3 regions of the Sporomusa termitida genome follow, and region 1 is predicted to be linked to each of the others. Evidence: riboswitches for the same ligand, from Rfam matches in the RefSeq annotation. Region 1 holds a riboswitch; each other region holds the start of a gene.
What was found. Region 1 has a riboswitch for cobalamin ahead of SPTER_RS01705 (ABC transporter substrate-binding protein). Riboswitches for the same ligand answer to the same signal wherever they lie in the genome.
Positions count from the first base shown of each region.

Region 2: another riboswitch for cobalamin. It lies ahead of nikB (nickel ABC transporter permease); the one in region 1 lies ahead of SPTER_RS01705 (ABC transporter substrate-binding protein).
Region 3: another riboswitch for cobalamin. It lies ahead of SPTER_RS13600 (TonB-dependent receptor domain-containing protein); the one in region 1 lies ahead of SPTER_RS01705 (ABC transporter substrate-binding protein).

Region 1 is NZ_CP036259.1:367,946-374,073, reverse strand. Features, by position in the region: gene cobN (cobaltochelatase subunit CobN) at 1-1,688, opposite strand, end outside; gene SPTER_RS01710 (FecCD family ABC transporter permease) at 1,723-2,754, opposite strand; gene SPTER_RS01705 (ABC transporter substrate-binding protein) at 2,729-3,736, opposite strand; cobalamin riboswitch at 3,934-4,116, opposite strand; gene SPTER_RS24480 (energy transducer TonB) at 4,227-4,952, opposite strand; gene SPTER_RS01695 (ExbD/TolR family protein) at 4,952-5,362, opposite strand; gene SPTER_RS01690 (MotA/TolQ/ExbB proton channel family protein) at 5,349-5,984, opposite strand; gene SPTER_RS01685 (VWA domain-containing protein) at 6,024-6,128, opposite strand, start outside.
Region 2 is NZ_CP036259.1:4,211,173-4,217,300, reverse strand. Features, by position in the region: gene SPTER_RS19670 (taurine ABC transporter substrate-binding protein) at 1-1,013, shown strand, start outside; gene SPTER_RS19665 (ABC transporter ATP-binding protein) at 1,035-1,856, shown strand; cobalamin riboswitch at 2,239-2,432, shown strand; gene nikB (nickel ABC transporter permease) at 2,617-3,558, shown strand; gene nikC (nickel transporter permease) at 3,559-4,380, shown strand; gene SPTER_RS19650 (ABC transporter substrate-binding protein) at 4,406-5,977, shown strand; gene SPTER_RS19645 (ABC transporter ATP-binding protein) at 6,000-6,128, shown strand, end outside.
Region 3 is NZ_CP036259.1:2,864,417-2,870,544, forward strand. Features, by position in the region: gene SPTER_RS13600 (TonB-dependent receptor domain-containing protein) at 1-4,420, opposite strand, end outside; cobalamin riboswitch at 4,873-5,053, opposite strand; gene SPTER_RS13605 (hypothetical protein) at 5,155-5,352, opposite strand; gene SPTER_RS13610 (helix-turn-helix domain-containing protein) at 5,722-5,988, shown strand.

The DNA of each region.
Region 1 (6,128 bases):
GGCAAGGACTGCAAGGCCAGTTCAGGATAACAGGTCGGGGCCAGGCCGGCATTTTTTCCCGGCAGCCATTCCAGCGAGCCATGCGTCCCCACATGGATAACCGCATCGGCCTGCCACACGTCCCGTATCCAGGTATAAAAAGCAAAATAATGATGCGGCGGCGGACAGGTCGGGGAGTGCAGAATCTTGCCGGCATCCTCACCAAACCCCCGCGGCGGCTGCACCGTAATCAGAATATTGCCATTGATCTTTCCCGGCACGAGCAGGCTGTCCTTGGCAAAAAACACATCACCGGGCGGCAATCCCCACTCGCGGATCAACTCATCCCTGGTCGCCGGCGCCAGACCGGCAAACCAGTTCCTATAATCATCCTGTCTCACCTTGCCGGCCACGCGCTGTAGTTGTTCATCGGTCAGAAACCGCCGGTCATTGGTAACTCCGGCCACTAAGTCTGCCATAAGCTCACAGCCGCTGGCCGGCAGGGTATCAATACGATACCCGTTTGCCGCCATTGCCTGTAGTAAAGCAGCCACGCTGGCCGGGGAATCGAGGCCCTGGGCATTGCCGATATTGGCATTGGTCGGTGGATAATTGTGAAAAATGATGGCGACCTTTTTGCGGGCATTATCCGAATACCGCAGTTTAGCCCATTTTTCCACCTTGCCGGCCAGCGCCGTTACCCGTTCCTGCACAGGCAGATACCGGGACTCACCATAGCTGCCGGCTTCTTTACTGGAAACCACCCCGCCATGAATAATACCGTCAAATTCGGGCTGCACAATATTGACTGACAGCTCAACCGGGTTCAGGCCGACAAAACCAGCCTGCCACTCCGCCTGGGAGCGCAGTAGATTATAGGCCTGGATAACAGGCACATTCAGCTTGGCTAAAAAGCCGGTCTGGTTCTGCCTGCTTGTTGTCAGGCTGACCTTAAAGGTATTGATTACAGCGGCAATAATAACCTCATGCTGCCGATAAAAAAACTTCTCTACTGCCCTGCTTATCCCCGCCGCCGCCAGTTCCTGATTATCCTCCCACAACCCGAATACAGGCAGCGCAGCCAGCCCCCGGCCGGCCAGTTCGCTGATGATGGCGTCAATATAGGCTGTATCCTGCCATATCCAGGACTCACGGGAAAATAGAATGCCGACAAGCGGGCGGTTTTGGCGGCAAAATGCGTTCACATACTCCGCTGTGGACAGCAGGCCATCTTTTTCCCTGGCCTGAGGCTGATAGAGCCCCTGCCAGGCAAGCGCCTGCGGCGGCTGATAGGCGCACGCTTCCCGGCCGGTTTTATGGTTCAGCCATAATAAAAGGTTTTGATAGTTGCTGCTGCCGCTAAACAGGATATAATCGCGGATTTGCTTTATTTCCTCAGCCCTAAAGCCATTAATGCGGTCTGCGGTACTGTCGGCAGTCGACATAAAGGCATATAAACACCTATTTTCACTGTCTAACAATTGAAAGGCCTTTGCCGACAGCTCACATTCGTAAACCGGCCCCTGCCACAGGAAAATAACGGTGTCGCTTTTTTTCAGCAAGGCTGCATAGTGTTGCGACCAGGCAACATGGTCATTGAAGAAAAAAATCCGGATCTCTGCCAACAGCAGGTTACGATCGGCGAGATACCGGCCGGCCTGCTGCAGCATGGTCCATTGCCGCTCGACATTTGTAAAAATAATTACCATAACCCCAACTCCTTTATTTTCGGTCGCCGTGGGCCTACTGTCTCGGTATTGTTCTTAACAGATATAAAAAGTAAGGCACTCCCACCAGGGCGGTCATAATACCGGCGCGTATCTCGGACGGGCCGATCAGCACCCGCCCCAGCGTATCGCACAGCACTAAAAAGGTGGCGCCGGCCAAGGCGCTAACGGGGAGCAGGAGGCGGTGGTCCGGCCCCACCAGCAGCCGGGCGATATGGGGTATGATCAGGCCGACAAACCCGATATTGCCGCTGACACAGACCGCCGCTGCCGTAATCAGGGAAGCAATCAGCAGGATCAGCAGCCGGAAGGGCACAACCGCCATCCCGACAGCCCGGGCCTCGGTTTCGCCCAGGGCGAGGACATTCAGCTGGCGTGCCAGGAAAAACAGGACGGTTATCCCGGCGCCAATCGGCCAGAACGCTATAAAAACATGCTCCCAGCGCCGGAAATCAAGGCTGCCCACCAGCCAAAACAGATACTGCTGCAGTTTCTGTTCATTTATATAAGTTAAAATACCGGCAGTCAGTGCCCCGGCCAGGATACTGACTGCCATCCCTGCCAGCAGGAGCGGCATAACCGGAATTTTCCCCGGCCTTACAGATAGCAAAACCGTTAAGCTGACAGCGGCAGTCGCGCCGGCGAAGGCGGAAACCGGCAGCGCGAACAGCTGCCAAAAACCAATACCGGCCGCAATGGCAATAACAGCACCTGTAGCCGCACCACTGGCGACACCAAGCAGGCCGGGATCTGCCAGGGGATTGCTAAAAACCCCCTGCAGGACAGCTCCGGCTACGGCCAGGGCGGCCCCTACCAGCAAACCAACCAGGGTCCGCGGCATCCGTATATACCAAAGGAGCGCCTGCTGCTCAAAGGTAAAATCAGCGGCACTAACGCCTGGTATATATAGTTGATAGGCCAGCACCGCCGCCGTCCCGGTTAAGGGAATATCAACCTGGCCAAATGTAAGCGACAGACATGTCACCAGCAAAAAAGAAATAATTAATACCAGAATTTTACTCTTATTTTGTTTGCATAGCTTCAGCATGATGCCCTTCTTTGTAAAAAAGCTCTGGATAGACGGCTGTGGCCAGTATTACGACACTTTCAACAACATGGTGCGAACCGACATAACGATAGCGGTCAGGAATCAGTTTCACCTGGTTATTACGGACTGCGGCCACCTGCTGCAAGGCCGGGTCTGTCATGATCTGCCGTCGGTAGGCCTCAATATCGCTGCGACCGTCAAAATTCCAGGTGGGTAACAAGAATATGTCGGGATTTACGGCAATAATCTGCTCTTTGGACAGGCGGTTTTCGCCCTGTTCAATACTGCCGGCCCCTGCCCGGGCAGCACCGTTACGCACATGGGCATAATTGAATATATCGGCCAGCAGATTGTGGCGATTGCCGATAACCCCGGTAAAGTCAAAAGCCATAGCACATTTTCTCTTATCGGCGGTCACCGGGGCCAGCGTTGCTTCCAGCCGCTGCAAACGTTGTTCCATTTGCGCAATGAGTATCTGCCCTTTGTCTTCCTCGCCTACCGCGGCGGCAACCGTTTTTATTCTTGTTTTTACTGCCGGCAGGTTTTTGGGGCTTTGGGATATAAATACGGCAATGCCGGTATCTCTCAGGGTTTGTACCGCTTCCGGCCGCATAGTGCCGGCTGCCGCTATGATTAAATCCGGCCTGAGCGCAATCAGGGACTCGGCATAGGGAACGGCCCGGTTGGCAACAGCGGCGGCCTGGTCAGAGGTAATAAAAGTAATGCCCCGGTCATCAGCCCAGCGGCTAAAGGCCAGAATCCGCTCTGTGGCAACAAGGTCTACCAGCAGTTCATCAACACTATAGGCCAGTGATACAATACGTTGCGGCTTGGCCGGCAGCACCATGGTGTACCCGGTATCGTCGGTTACAGTATAGCCCGGCCCGGTGCCGAAGCTCTGATCAGCAACCGGCCTGGCAGGGCAGCCTGACAGGAGCAGACAAAGCAGGCCACTTATTAATAAACACAACAGCTGTTTCATTTTTTCCCTCTTATTTCCGTCATTGCCGGCAACTCTCTAACTATATTCAGGTTCGTAAGACCCCCGGAATTCCGTAAAAATAAACCCTCCCGGCCAGGACCAGGGAGGGTTTTTGCAAACATAAAGAAACCTTATCTGGCTGGAATAACAGCCAAAATACATGCTTTCTAATCCCCTCCTCATCGCGCGTGAGTAAACCGGTGACCGTCAGACAGGCAGTGCTTCTGGCTTTGGCTCATCACTCCCCCAGACCTTCCCAAAACGCCCCGTTTCAGTGGTATATCCTGGTTTCGCTCGCCATTACAGTGGCGGGACCGCGCCGGCTTTGCACCGGACTTCCCTATTAAGCCCCGAAGGGCACCTGTCTCCATAATATTTAATTAGCTGACAACTCCGCCGTTATTCACTATACCGCTGTTACAGCCGATATTCCCATAAGAAAACAGCTGGTCGGCAGCAGTAGGCCTGCCATAGCGATACCTATTGTTTATTAACGCAGTCTGAATACGATCGGCAGGGTAGTAGAGCAGGCAATGGCCTTGCCGGTGCTGCGGATTTTGGCTGGAACAAAACGCCAGCCCTGCACTGAGTTGGCTGCTGCTTTATCCAGCAATTCGTAACCGCTTGATTGTTGAATGCTGATCGCGCCGGCCCGCCCATTCTCCCTGATCTCAATCCGTAACACCACGGTCCCCTCCAGACCATTACGCCGGGCGCTTTCCGGATAGGGCGGTTCTTTGCCGGCTAAAACGTTGGGGGGGATAATGCCTTTGTCGGTACCGGTTCCCCCGGCCCCGGTACCGCTGCCGGCAGCACCGGTGCCAGTGCCGGTGCCGGTGCCACCCGTCGCTGACGACTCGCCACTGCCGGCGGCGGCAGTATCAGCAGCCACAACCGCCATATTGCTGGCTTCCACTGCCGGTTCAGGAATAATTTCGTCAGCTACAACCGCCTCAGGCTGTACCTGGCGGATAACCGGTTTGGCAACCGGCTCGGCAACCGGCTCGCTGGCTTGTGCCGGCGCAGCGGCCGGAGCCGCCGCCATCGGCGCCCCTTCAGGCTCGCTGGCTAATTCCAGTTCAATTATCGTTTCAGGAACTTCCACCGGCAGGAGGGCCTTGAAACCCAGCCAGCCAACCCCCAGCAAGACGAAACCGTGAAAGACCAGTGAAATAATTATCGCCTTGCGCCAGCGCAATCCTGTCGCCCATTCCATTATTTATCCTTCCTTTCTGTTGCAATCGCTACCCGGTGGGCCCCGGCCAGTTTCATTTCATCAAGTACCGCCACGACTTGCCCGTATTCCGCCTGTTTATCAGACCGCAATACAAAAACCACGTCGTTTTGTTTGCCCAATTCTATCTGGACACGCCTTTTCACCAAGTCCAGCGGTATTTCCTCCTGCTCAAACAAAATCCGCCCTTCTTTGGTGACCGCAACGGCCACGCTCTGGGGTCTGTCCGACTGAGCCGAGGCAGCCTGAGGCAAATTTACCGCAATCGTCTGCTGATCAACCATGTACAGAGTGCTCATAATGAAAAACACCAGCAGAAAGAAGATGATATCGATCAGGGGAATAATCATCAGTTTAGGCTGGCGGTCCTGCCGCAGATTACGCAGTTTCATGGCGCTTCTCCCGCTTCATCTGCCCCATCAACAAAACACAGACACGCTCGATATCTGTAATCAATCCATCCAGGCGGTGATTAAAATAGCTGTATATGATCATCGCCAGCGTAGCCACACACAGACCGGAAGCCGTAGCAATCAGCGCTTCCCCCACCCCGCCGGTGATTGCCTGCGGCTGGCCGGCTTTGATGTTCATCACGCTGAAGGAGCTAATCATGCCGATTACCGTTCCTAACAGGCCCAGCAAGGGGGCAATTGTCACCACTGTATCCAAATGGCTTAAATTTGTCCGTAACCGGGCTACCGCCAAGGCGGCTTCCCCCTCCAGCACACTCTCAAGGTTGGCGCAGCCGCGCAGTAAATAATGAATGCCTTTGCCGGCAACGGCAGCAGCAATGCCATCGGTTTCCCGGCACAGTTCATAAGCGGTCTCCCAGTCGCCCCGTTCCAGTAACGGTGTAAGCCGGGCCGTAAACCCCTCCATGTCGGTGTTCATTTTTTTGTAATAGAGAAAACGCTCGGCCCCAATGGCCGCTACCAGCAAGGAACAGGCCAGAATCAGATACATAACCGGTCCGCCTTTATAAAACACACTAACGCTCTCGGCGACAAACTCCATAACTACTCCTCCGTTTTTTTCCGGCTAAGCCGGTATTATTTAAGGCAAATTCCTGACAATATGCATAATATTTTTATCGGAAAGCTCACCCAGGCTATAATAACTGGAGCCCATTGCCCGGGCGACAGTCCGCGCCAGCCCTAA
Region 2 (6,128 bases), 1.3 Mb from region 1:
TGTTGGTGGCAGGCGGGCTGATACTGGCTGTGGCCCTGCAATTGACCGGCTGCGGCCAGAGCAACCAGGCTGGTACACCGGCGAAGCCGGAAGTGGTCACTATTGGTTTTCAGGATATACCCAATGACGAAATCGTAGCCAAGGTGAAAGGTTTTTATGAGAGTGAGCTGGGAGTAAAGGTTAATTTCAAAAAATTTGATTCCGGCCGGGATGTCAACAACGCCTTTGCCTCAAACAGTATTGATATTGGGTTAATGGGGAGTACGCCCGCTGCTGTCGGCATCTCCCAGGGGCTTGGCTATGAGGTTTTCTGGATTCATGATGTTATCGGGGCGGCCGAGTCGCTGGCGGTAAAGAACACTGCCAATATTAATTCAGTTCAGGACCTGAAAGGTAAAAAAGTGGCGGTGCCGTTTAGCTCCACGGCTCACTACAGCCTGCTGAATGCCCTGAAGGTGGAGGGTGTCAATCAGGCTGAAGTTAAGATATTGGATATGCAGCCGCCTGATATTTTTGCGGCCTGGCAGCGTGGCGATATTGACGCCGCTTATGTCTGGAATCCTGTTTTAGGCAAATTGCTGGCCGATGGCAAGGTGATCACCGACAGTGGCAAATTAGCGGAGAAAGGCATAATAACGGCCGATCTTGGGGTTGTCAGCAAAGAATTTGCCCGGAAATATCCGGAGGTTGTCGCTCAATATATAAAAGTCCAGCAAAAAGCCCATGACCTTTACAAAAACAATCCTGATGAGGCGGCCGCAGCTTTGGCGCAAGGACTGAATATTGATAAAGCCGAGGCGTTAAAGCAGACCAGGGAACTGATTTGGCTGTCCGGCCGGGAGCAGGTGGCTGACAAATACTTTGGCTCAAGCACCAATAAGGGTAATCTGGCTAAAGTATTAAAGGCTACCGCCGACTTCCTGGTTGAGCAAAAAGCAATCGAAACCGCCCCGGACCTGGAGGCTTTTGAGAAAGCCGTTAACCCCCAATATATTGAAACTACGTTAAAGTAAATGTAAGCAGGAGGCTGCAGTATGGTGTTAAGTGAGCCCGGGTGGGCTGAGGAGCAGGCTGATGCGGTGGTGGTCCTGAAGAATGTGTCGTTGACTTATCAGGCGGACTCTGACATATATGCATTGGCAAACATTGATCTTAGCCTGCACGAAGGCGAGTTTGTCTGCCTGCTGGGACCTTCGGGCTGCGGAAAAAGCACTTTGTTAAAAATTGTTGCCGGTTTTATCAGCCCGTCGGCCGGCCAGGCTGTTATGGACGGGGCAGCAATCCAAGGGGCCGACTGGCATCGGGGGGTTGTGTTTCAGCAGCCGCCCCTGTATCCCTGGCTGACCACCCGGGATAATGTCCGGTTTGGGCTAAGAATGCGCAATATCCCTGAAAGTGAGAGCCGGCAGCTTACCGAAGAATATCTGCGGAAAGTGGGTTTGGAGGAGTTCGGTAATCATAAGCCGTACGAATTATCGGGCGGTATGAAACAACGGGTAGCTATTGCCCGGTCATTGGTTAATAAACCCCGCGTACTGTTGATGGATGAGCCTTTCGGGGCCCTGGACGCCCTGACCCGCGAGCAGATGCAAAGCCTGTTGCGCAACATATGGTGGGAATCGAAATGCACGATTTTATTTATTACCCATGATGTGGATGAAGCGCTGGCCCTGGGAACCAGGGTGCTGGTTATGTCCAAGCGGCCGGGGCGCATTGTGAAAGAATTTAAAACCTCCTTCACTTATGCAATCTCCGGGGAGAATTCTAACCGGGTACGCTATACAGCGCAATTTTTACAGGCGCGCGAAGAAATCCTCGAATTGATTAACCGGCAGGAGATTAGCTATATTATATAACCTTAGCACGACATTAGCGCATCTGGTGTAAGAGCTGGAGCTGAGAGGCGTATTCTTAATCGGCAGCTAATTTCTACTCGCAACGGCGCAAAAGGCCGGCAAGCATAAGAATGCTCGCCGGCTTCACCTTTGGGAGAAGGCCGGGATGCCCAATCAATATTGAAATATCAACCATAAATGATGCTGATTGCAGGTTTTACGAGAATCAAAAGGAATAGTTAACAGACTGGTTAATTCGGTGAATATAGTAATATTTCCTTTTTAGTACAATTATACCTGTGAGGAATACTTATCAGTAAAATAATGGTTGACAATCATTGTCGCGTATTTATATAATAATAAAAACAATACAAATAGCCAAATTTTTATTATTAATGACAATTTTATACAGAACGTTATAAGTGTCAGCAGCATTCACTGCTGAACGATGAGAGGAAAACGGGTGAAAATCCCGTGCTGTCCCGCAGCTGTAAATAGGGAGCCTGCTTCGAAGATCGTCACTGGAGAAACTCTGGGAAGACGGAAGCAAGGTTATGATCTATGAGCCAGAAAGCCTGCTTATAATAAGATTCATTGTTGACTTACGCGTGATAAGGAAATGGATGTGTGCGTGTGTGCCAATCAGCGCTCTTGTCTGATTTTCTGCATATGACCGCAGTACGACTGCCTGGGCAGTTGTTTAATCCGGCTAGAATCCTTTTCTTCTCGTTAAGAAAATGATTCTAGCCGGATTTTTGTTGAACAGAGAGGAGAAGGTGCCTTGAAGAGAAAAGAGCTTTTGCATCGTTTGGCGCAGATGCTTATTACGCTTTTCGGTGTGAGCCTGCTGACGTTTTCTCTGATGTATCTGTCGCCGGGGGACCCGGTGGAGATGTTGCTGGAGGTAGGCGATACCATTGTTTCGGAGGAAACGATTGCCGAAACGCGGGCGCAGCTGGGCCTGGACCAGCCGTTTCATGTGCAGTACCTTCGCTGGCTTACCGGTGTTTTGCAGGGGGATATGGGCATGGCGTATTCGGCGAAGATGCCGGTAGCCGACCGTCTCTGGCAGTGTCTGCCGGGCACTATAGTGCTCGCCGCCGCGTCGATTGTCATGATGCTGCTGATCTCGGTGCCGTGCGGGATACTGGCGGCGGTGTATCGAAACCGCGCTGTTGATTATCTAATTCGCGGCATTACGTTTTTAGGTGTATCCATGCCGAGCTTCTGGGTAGGGCTTATTCTGCTGTATGTTTTTGGGCTGAAGCTGGGTTTGTTCCCGATAGCGGGCGGCGTGGTGTCGTTTGACCGGATGGTGCTGCCGGCGCTGACGCTGGCTATTGCGATGTCGGCTAAATATACGCGGCAGGTGCGTACGGCAATTTTGGAGGAACTGGGACAGGATTATATCATTGGCGCCCGGATGCGGGGCTTGCCCATGCAGAAGATTCTCTGGCGGCATGTGCTGCCAAATGCGTGTTTGCCGCTGATCACGCTCTTGGGTTTGTCGATCGGCTGGCTGCTAGGCGGCGCGGCTGTTATTGAGATGGTCTTTTCCTGGCCCGGTCTTGGCAAAATGGCGGTGCAGGCCATTGCGATGCGTGATTATCCGCTGGTGCAGGGGGTTGTCCTCTGGATTGCCGTTTTATATATGGCAATAAATCTGTTAGTCGATATTTCCTATACCTATCTTGATCCGCGGCTGAAGAAAGGAGGAGGCTGAGTGGCGTTTTGGACAAAGGACAAGTTTTTGTTTGGGCTGTACACGTTTTTTGTCCTTGTGGTTGTCGGCTTTGCGCTCTTTGCGCCCTGGCTGGCTCCTTATGATCCGTATGACGCGGTAATGCGGCAGTCGCTGCAGGCGCCGTCGGCGGAGCACATATTCGGCACGGACAAGCTGGGGCGGGACTGTTTTTCGCGTATTCTTTACGGGATGCGCACCTCGTTGATCATGACGATGATGGTGGTTTCTATTATTACGGTAGGAGGAACTTTTATCGGCGTGGTGGCCGGCTATTCGGGCGGCAAAGTGGATACTGTGCTCATGCGCATTGTGGACATGATGCTGGCTTTTCCGGGGATCGTGCTGGCTATTGCCATTGCCGGTATGCTGGGCGGCAATATCGTAAATGCAATTTTGGCGCTGGCGGCGGTGAACTGGACCAAGTACGCGCGTTTGGGGCGCAGCCTTACGCTGAAGCTGCGCGAGCGTGATTTTATCGCAGCGGCCGTAACCAATGGGACAAGGCCGCTGCATCTTTTATGGCGTCATATTCTGCCCAATATTCTGCCGATCATTGTTATAACGGCCGCCATGGACATCGGTGTGATGATTATGGAATTGGCAGGCTTGTCGTTTTTGGGCTTTGGCGCGCAGCCGCCGACACCGGAATGGGGACTTATGCTCAATGAGGGAAGACAGCATATCCAAACGGCTCCCTGGCTGATGCTGTATCCGGGAGCGGCCATACTGATTGTTGTAGCGATTTTCAACCTATGGGGAGACAGCCTGCGCGATATTATGGACCCACAGCGGACAAACTGAATAAACATATGGAAGGGATGAGGTTATGAAGAGACTGGGAAGATTTACCTGCCTGCTGCTGCTGATTTGTATGGCAGCGACTCTTATAGCGGGCTGCGGCGGCAGCGGTACAAAGGAAGCTGACCCAACGACGCTGAGAATTGGTGTAACAAATTTTGCGGATTCACTGGAACCAACGGAGAATTATTTTGGCTGGGTCGTTATGCGTTATGGCCTGGGGGAAAGTCTTGCAAAATTTGATGAAAAGATGAATGTGCAGCCGTGGCTGGCTGAAAGCTGGCAGATTAGTGCCGACCACATGAGCTGGACCTTTAAAATCAGAGACGGAGTGAAGTTCTCCAACGGCAAGCCGTTAGACGCGGCCGCTGTTAAGGCCTCGCTGGAAAGAGCCTTTGCGAAAAATAAACGGTCGGTAACATTTTTTAAGTATAAGGAAATGAAGGCTGACGGTCAAACGCTTACGATCCTGACGGAAAAGCCGGAGCCGAATATGCCGGGCTTTTTGGCCGATCCGCTCTTTTTGATTGTAGATGTATCGGCTGAACCGGAACGCAACTTCGCCAAGGAAGGTCCGATTGGCACCGGTCCCTATATGTGCAAGTCTTTCGTCAAGGATAAAGCGGTTATGGTGAAAAATTCGCATTACTGGGACGGCGAAGTGCCTTATGAAACAGTTGAAATTCCGTCTATAGACGATCCGAATACCCGGGCAATGGCTCTGCAGTCCGGCGAGGTGGACATGGCGGTCAATATTGCAGCCGGTGATATTAGCCTCTTTAACGACAAGGAAAAGTTCCATATCGACAGAATTCCCTCACTGCGCACCGTCCTGGCGCGAATTAACCAAAAAGGCGTTTTAGGCGATCAGAAGGTTCGCGCGGCATTCATCAGCGCCTGCGACAGAAAGGTATATAATGAAGTTATTTTGAAAGGAACCTTTATTGAGGGCAAGGCTCCTGTACCTCCATCGATGGATTACGGCTTCGATCAGCTTACGGATCCCAACAGCTATAATATTGACCGCGCCAAACAGCTATTGGCGGAAGCCGGCTGGAAGGACGCCGACGGTGACGGTATACTGGAAAAGGACGGCAAGAAGCTGACGGTGGATTTTGTTGTGTATAACAGCCGCGCGGAACTGCCGATCTACGCCGAGGCGGCGCAATCAGATGCGAAAAAAGTGGGCTTTGATGTAAAAATCAAGACGGTGGACTATAATCTGATTGATAAGATGGGGATTAACGGCGAGTATGACTTGCTAATTTCGAATATTACGACGGCCAATACCGGCGATCCGGAAATCTTCCTGAACTGGTACTGGCGGACCAACAAGAACGGCGATAATCCGCAGAACGGCTCCGGCTACAGCAATCCTGCACTGGATGCGAAGTTTGCGGAACTGTCCGCAGAGTTTGAACATCAAAAGCGCCGTCAGCTCATCATCGATATTCAGCAGATCATTATGAACGATGGCGCGGCTCTGTTCCTGGGCTATCCGGAAACCAACATCATCAGCTCGGTTTCGCTTGAAGGGGCGCGGATGTATCCGTCCGATTATTACTGGCTGACCAATAAGATTAAACCGGCGAAAAAATAATGTTGCACGAAGGGGAATTGGAATGTTGCTAGAGGTATCAGAACTTTCGGTATCCTATGCGGAACGTGCAATCGTCCGGGATGTGAATTTATCGCTTGCTGAGGGGGAAGTCCTGGCGATTGTCGGCGAAAGCGGCAGCGGCAAGACAACG
Region 3 (6,128 bases), 2.5 Mb from region 1:
CGGCTCGCACGACCGGCGTCAGCTTGAAATCACCGGCCTCATTCAGGGTAATGGTATCCTGCAGACTGAAATGGTACTCCAGGATTTTATATTGATCGATATATTTTCGATTGCCTAAACCAAGATTCAAATTCAGGGTATCCTGTTCGCTGACATTGGCCTTCATGGTTTCACGACTGACGTCGCCGCTGAATTCCAATAAGTGACTGTCGCCCATTTTGTAGGCCGTATTCAGGTTAAAGCCCCATTTTTTCGAATGGTAATGGGCCCACAGTGTCCCCGGATATTGCGGGTCTTCCATACCGACGACAGCGCCGGGTATGGGGGCGTTGGAAACCCCTGCCGCCAGCAAAGCGGCGAGACGTTTATAATAGCCGGTGTTAAAATAATCCTTTTTGTTGTCCAGATAGCTGACCTGCCAGCCCCAATCCAGGTTGCCCGCCGTAGCCCGGCGGCCCAGCAGGAATTCCTTCTGGTCAATATCCTGCGCCCGGTCCCAAAAGCCCTTTTCATAGTTTTCTTTATTGAGATTAATCAAGGTGCTTGGTACGCCCGGGTTATAGCCCTCATTAGGATAAAGATTATTACCGACACTGGCCGGCAGTTCCTCATGGAGTTTTTTCCAGGACACCTTGGCCAGCCACTGCTCGTCCTGCCATTTCACCATGCCGTTGCTGTTTTGGTAGCCGTTGCTTGCCCGCTTAACATCTCCCTCCCAATAGCGGGGGCTATCGTGGGGATACGTATTATGAGCATAAAAATCAAAATCGCCGCCCCAGATATCGCGCTGGAAGGTTGCCAGCAAGCTGCCGCTGCCGACCGGCGCCGTAAACTGGTAATTACCGGTATAGCCGCCGTAGGATTTCACGCCTTGCGACACCATGCCGCCCAATTGATCCGGTTTTTTGGTGACAATGTTGATCACGCCGCCCAGCGGAGCGCCGCCGAACCGGGCCGGCACATAACCGCGGTAGACTTCGATACGCTCGACATTATCCACCGGTATGGCTGAGAGATTAACCGCGCTTTCGCTGTTGAGGTTCATTAACACCCCGTCGACAAAGACCTTAACCTGCGCGCCGGTTGCGCCGCGCACCCGGGCAACCGTATAGTGACCGGCGCCGGTGATGCGCTGCACATAGAGCCCCGGCACCGCTTCCAGCATCGCCGGCAGGTCCTTTTGTTCCCCCTTATAGGTATTGGGATAAATAACCGATACCTGGCCGGGGCTCAACTTCTTTTCCCAGTCAGGCCGGGCCGCCTCGACGGTGACGGGGGCAAAGGCAAATTCACTGGCGGCGCCGGTTGGCAGCGTGACCACAGTTGTGTCTGCTGTCACTGCCGGTGCAGCCTCACTGGCCGAATAGCTTACAGTCGTATTGTCTTGATTTTCAGCATTACCTGCTGTTTCAGGACGATTGGGTTCTGCTACACTTGGCGGTACTTCTGTTGGCGCCGTCACCTGCCGCTCCGGCAGTCGCGGCTCAACCGGCGGCGCCTGTCCCATCACTACGGTCGTTGTCTGGGCCTTGTCAGCGCCAGGCACTGCGGCCGCACTGCCGCTGTCAGCGGCGGCCCCGCTGCCGGTCACGCCTTTGCCGCCGCCAAAGCCGCCCCAGGCAAAGTCCAGCTTGCCGTCAATGCGCCAGTCACTGCCGATATCGCTGCCGGTCGTTTTTACAAAATCAAGATTTAAATTGCCGTCCGGTGAAATCTTCATCGTGCCGCCGACATTAAATTCCCACCAGGTATCCTTGCCGCCGGCAGCGGCGATAGATCGGTTTTGATAGCCATACACGGCATGAATATCCTGTTCGCCGGCAAATTCATGGGCCAGATTGACGCCGGCATAGATGGTGCCTTTGTCGTTGATTTCTTTGCCCAAGCGCAGATGCAGCCTGCCGGTGGCATTGTCATACCCTCTTTGATTAATCCGCAAATGATTGCTGAGTTGATACGTGGTTGCGTCAACATGCCCCAGGAAGAAGGAGGCGGCCGGTTCCCACCACCAGTTGTCCGCCAAAGCATTGAGCTTACCGTATTGCAGGCCCATTCCGTAGCCCCAGGTGCGGGACGTACCGTCAACTATGCCGCTGTTACCCGTACCGTCGCCCAGATTGGCAACCATGCTGAATTCATTTTTCAGTTTGCTTGCGGTTACGCCTGCATCAAGATAATGCCCTTTATCGCCAACCCAGGTGCCGTACAATCCGCCGCCGAGGCTGTCTTGCTCCCCGCTGCCGCTTTGCGTAGTCGACTTGCCGTCAATTTTATTGAGATAAAAACCGGTATAAACTCTGCCGTTGTAGAAGGCTTTATTTAAAAGCTTGTCGTAACCGACTTGAACCCCGTTATAGCTTTGGTCAAAGCTGCCGCCATAACGGCTCTTGCCGTCGACTTTGCCGTGATAAGCCTGGGCCCAGACGTTTTCCCGGCCGTCGCCGTCAGCCCCTGCCGCACTGTACAGGTCGGTGCTGCCGCCATAGCGGCCATGCAAATCAGCGGTACGGCGGAACATATTCAGGTAACTGCTGCGCCATAGGTTATTATTGATAATCGAATTGTCGCTGACGGCTTTACCGGTCGTCGACATTTCGCCGGTATCAACAAAGCTATAGCTCTTCAGCCACCAGGCGGTTCCTTTTTTCGCAGCCGCATCCTCAGGATCGGTGAAATAGTTATCGGTCTGCTCAATCACCGGCGTAATCTCATAGGTGCTGAGGACGCCGTCGGCAACAGATGTTTGCGCCGTCACGGTAAAGTTTTCGGCGCCGTTTAAGATGCCTACTAATACCGGCAAATTAACCTGCCCACTATCGTTGCTTCTTAGCACGGCTTCTCCCGCCGGCAGATATCCTAAGCCCGGCACCCAGCCCAACTGCAGGTTTAGATTGGTTTTGCCATATTGCGCGTCGGCCTGCGTAGCCGTTGTAATATAAACGCTGTCGGTATTGCCGGTGCTAAAATACATCGCCGAGTTGAAATCGTTCGGGGTCACAAACCCTCTATCACTAATTTTGCCAGTCCCGCTAGCCGGCGCATGCTGCAGCGCGGCATCCATGCTGTAATTGCCTAAACGAAAGGTGGTGCCTGCCGCTAACGTCGCATTTTCAATAAACAGACTGCGGGCAATCTTGTGTAGAGAGTATCTATTGGGTTCATTGGTGTATTCGCTGAAATCAACTATTTTGCCGATTACATTGTCATACAGAAAATAGCCCTGAATAAGGCCGATCTCACCGTTGCTGATTGCACCAGAATCATTATAATTAATAACATGATTGATCAATGGATCCTCGCCTGAGGTATTCGCATAAGTTAAGTCGATAACAGAATTGCTAACGGTGCTTACATCTTTTACCGTAATCGCCGTTCTTACATCGGCTGGCAGAGGATCTAAGCTTTGACCATTTTGCCAGTCTATCGTGCCGCCGCTGCTGTTAGGAATAAGATTGCCGTCACTGTCCATAACCCAGTTCTTATTAATAGCATAATCCGTATCCAGAACCGAGCCGCTTGCCCCATAGAGCACCCGGTCCAGCGGCCGCCAGCTATTGTCGCTGGACTCGCCGACTTTTACTTCATTATAGGCGTAAGTTTTCTGTCCCGGCGTTAGGTTGGCAACAGTTTGCGTAAATTGAAACAAGCTGGAGGTGTCTTCCAGTTTTAATGCACTCTCTCCCACTACCTCGTAGTCAGGTAGCGTAGCAATAATCGTATTCACATCTGGCATAGTCATCCCCTGCATTTTGGCTAATTCGGCGTCCGTAAGCTTAACTAGGTAGTATTCATATTGCGGCGCATATTCCTTTACAAAATCCGCCAGTTGCTGTTCTTTGTCACTGCCGTCAGGAAGAGCCATAATATCCGCCAAACGCTGCTGGGTAGCAATATCTAACAGGTTCTTCTCATTAGCATTAATTACATTGGTAACGCCAGTACCTACGAAACCTTTTGTAAGCCAGTTGGATCCGCTTACCCCCGTGACGACCGACCAACAATACAACTTTCCGTTTATTTTGACCGCCAAGGCATTATACTGCATATTTTGCGGATTGTTGCCGGCATCCGCCAGGGGAGTTATGGCCCTGAACAAATTTCTTGCCCCTGTCAGTCCAAAAAGATTATAATTGGTGCCATTATAGGTATAATTCAATTGCGAACTGTTAATCTGTAGCGGATAATAGCTAGTAGCCTCATTCGCCGGCTGATAACCGCCACTCAGAAAAGCATCCCTGCTCCCGGTTCCCGGATCTATATATTGGTAATCAGCCGTAGTGTTGTTCGCCCAAGCGACCGCCGGCAAGGCCATTACCCCCAGCGCCAGTGTACAGGCGACACAAGCCACCCGGCTTTTCGCGCCACAGCGATCGCGAACTGATTTCGCCCGGCCGTTATTTTTCGCCAGTTCGGATACCACCTGCCAACAGGAGCGGGTCCGGTTCCAAACGACTTTATAGATATGATTTAAAATTTTTTATCATTCCTTTTCTTTCCATCCCTAACCATCCCTGGATACCGGATGTTACCCCGCCAGCAAGCTGCCTGTCCATAAGATAAGGATGTTTCTTACTTTATCTATTTGTTAGCTATTGTTTTACTTTGGTTATGACGTCGGCCATGATATCCGTACCGCCGTAAACTACGGTGGCGGCATCCAGAACCGCTGTTAGGCCCCCCTTCGGCAACATGCCAATCAATATGTTGTATTCGCGGACAGAGCTTGTACGCTGATAAATCCTTAAAATATGGGCCGAAAAGCCAACGAATAATACCGAATAAAAAAACTCCCTTGTTGGGAGTGCTTACGCTAACCAGCCGGAATCCGGTCTTGGTTTTTCGTAATCTCCTCCCTGTCACTCGCAGGTAAAATGGCGATTGCTGGATAAGGCAGTTCTCCTGACTCCGGTTCATAGCGCCCCACGCCTTCCCAAAGCTTTCACTCCAGTGGCATTGTGCGAGATTGCTCCCCGTTACAGTGGCGGGACCGTGTTGGCTTTGCACCAAACTTCCCTATTAAGCCCCGAAGGGCACCTATCCCAACGTTATTGTATTGTTTCTTTCTGTTAATCGTATATGTTCTTTCAGGCCAATATTACTCTTTGTCCATCAACGAAATTTCCGCGTGTCCGGCTCAATAGGCTATATTGCTTATTACTCGCGGGGTCCTTGCCTCTTACATTTGATGCCAAACGACAGATACGTTTCCAGCACTGCGATAATGACATCTTCTTGTGCATCGCCTGTATCGTCCTCCAAAGCTTCGCGCACAATGTGTTTGATCTGCTCGGCATGATAGCCGCAATCCAAAAGCTTCTGAGTTAATTGATTAATCTGTTCCTGTTTTGTCAATCTAATCTACCCCAATACTGCCGGACATTGGTTATTCTTTTTTCCACCTGCTGCACCGCAGGCTTGAGTCTTCTTTCCCTCCTTTTCGGTAACGATTTGTCTCGGTTTAATCCCTAAGTATCATTGCATTAGTCTGATTCCCCTTCACTCTCCTTTCACCAAGCAACTTCCATTTTACTTGGTTGGTGCAGGCGCATATGTTCATAAATAGTGCTGAACAAAAATCTTATTTTTCTATCAATTCACGCCGCACCATTTACCAATCACTATATAGTATAGCTTTGTTTCATTATATTTGCAATATATAACAATATTTTTGAAACTTTCTTCAATCCTGCTACATCTATAATAAATATGAGGTGAACTTGTGTGCAGGATAACTTTTTAGATAAATACCGGGAAATCGGCCGGCGAATTGCTTTTTATCGTACAAAGCGCGGGCTGTCGCAAGATGCATTAGGCGAAAAGATTAACTATAGCAAAAGCTATATATCCAAGATCGAAGCATCAAATTCAGATGTTACTTATTCATTGGATATTTTATTTGCGATAGCGGCAGGATTGCAACTTGACCCGGTCATTTTCTTTTTACCGATTAATGAAGAGAACTTTGATAAACATAGGACAGATAATTAAGTGATTTAGCAACTTTCAGCTATTCCAGCTTTGTCCAACATTTGCAAAACAAAAGAAGCCTCCCTGTGATCATAGCATCCAGAGAGGCTTCTTGTTATCAATAAAAAATTGCATCGCAATCCCCTCCCCGGTCCGTCGCA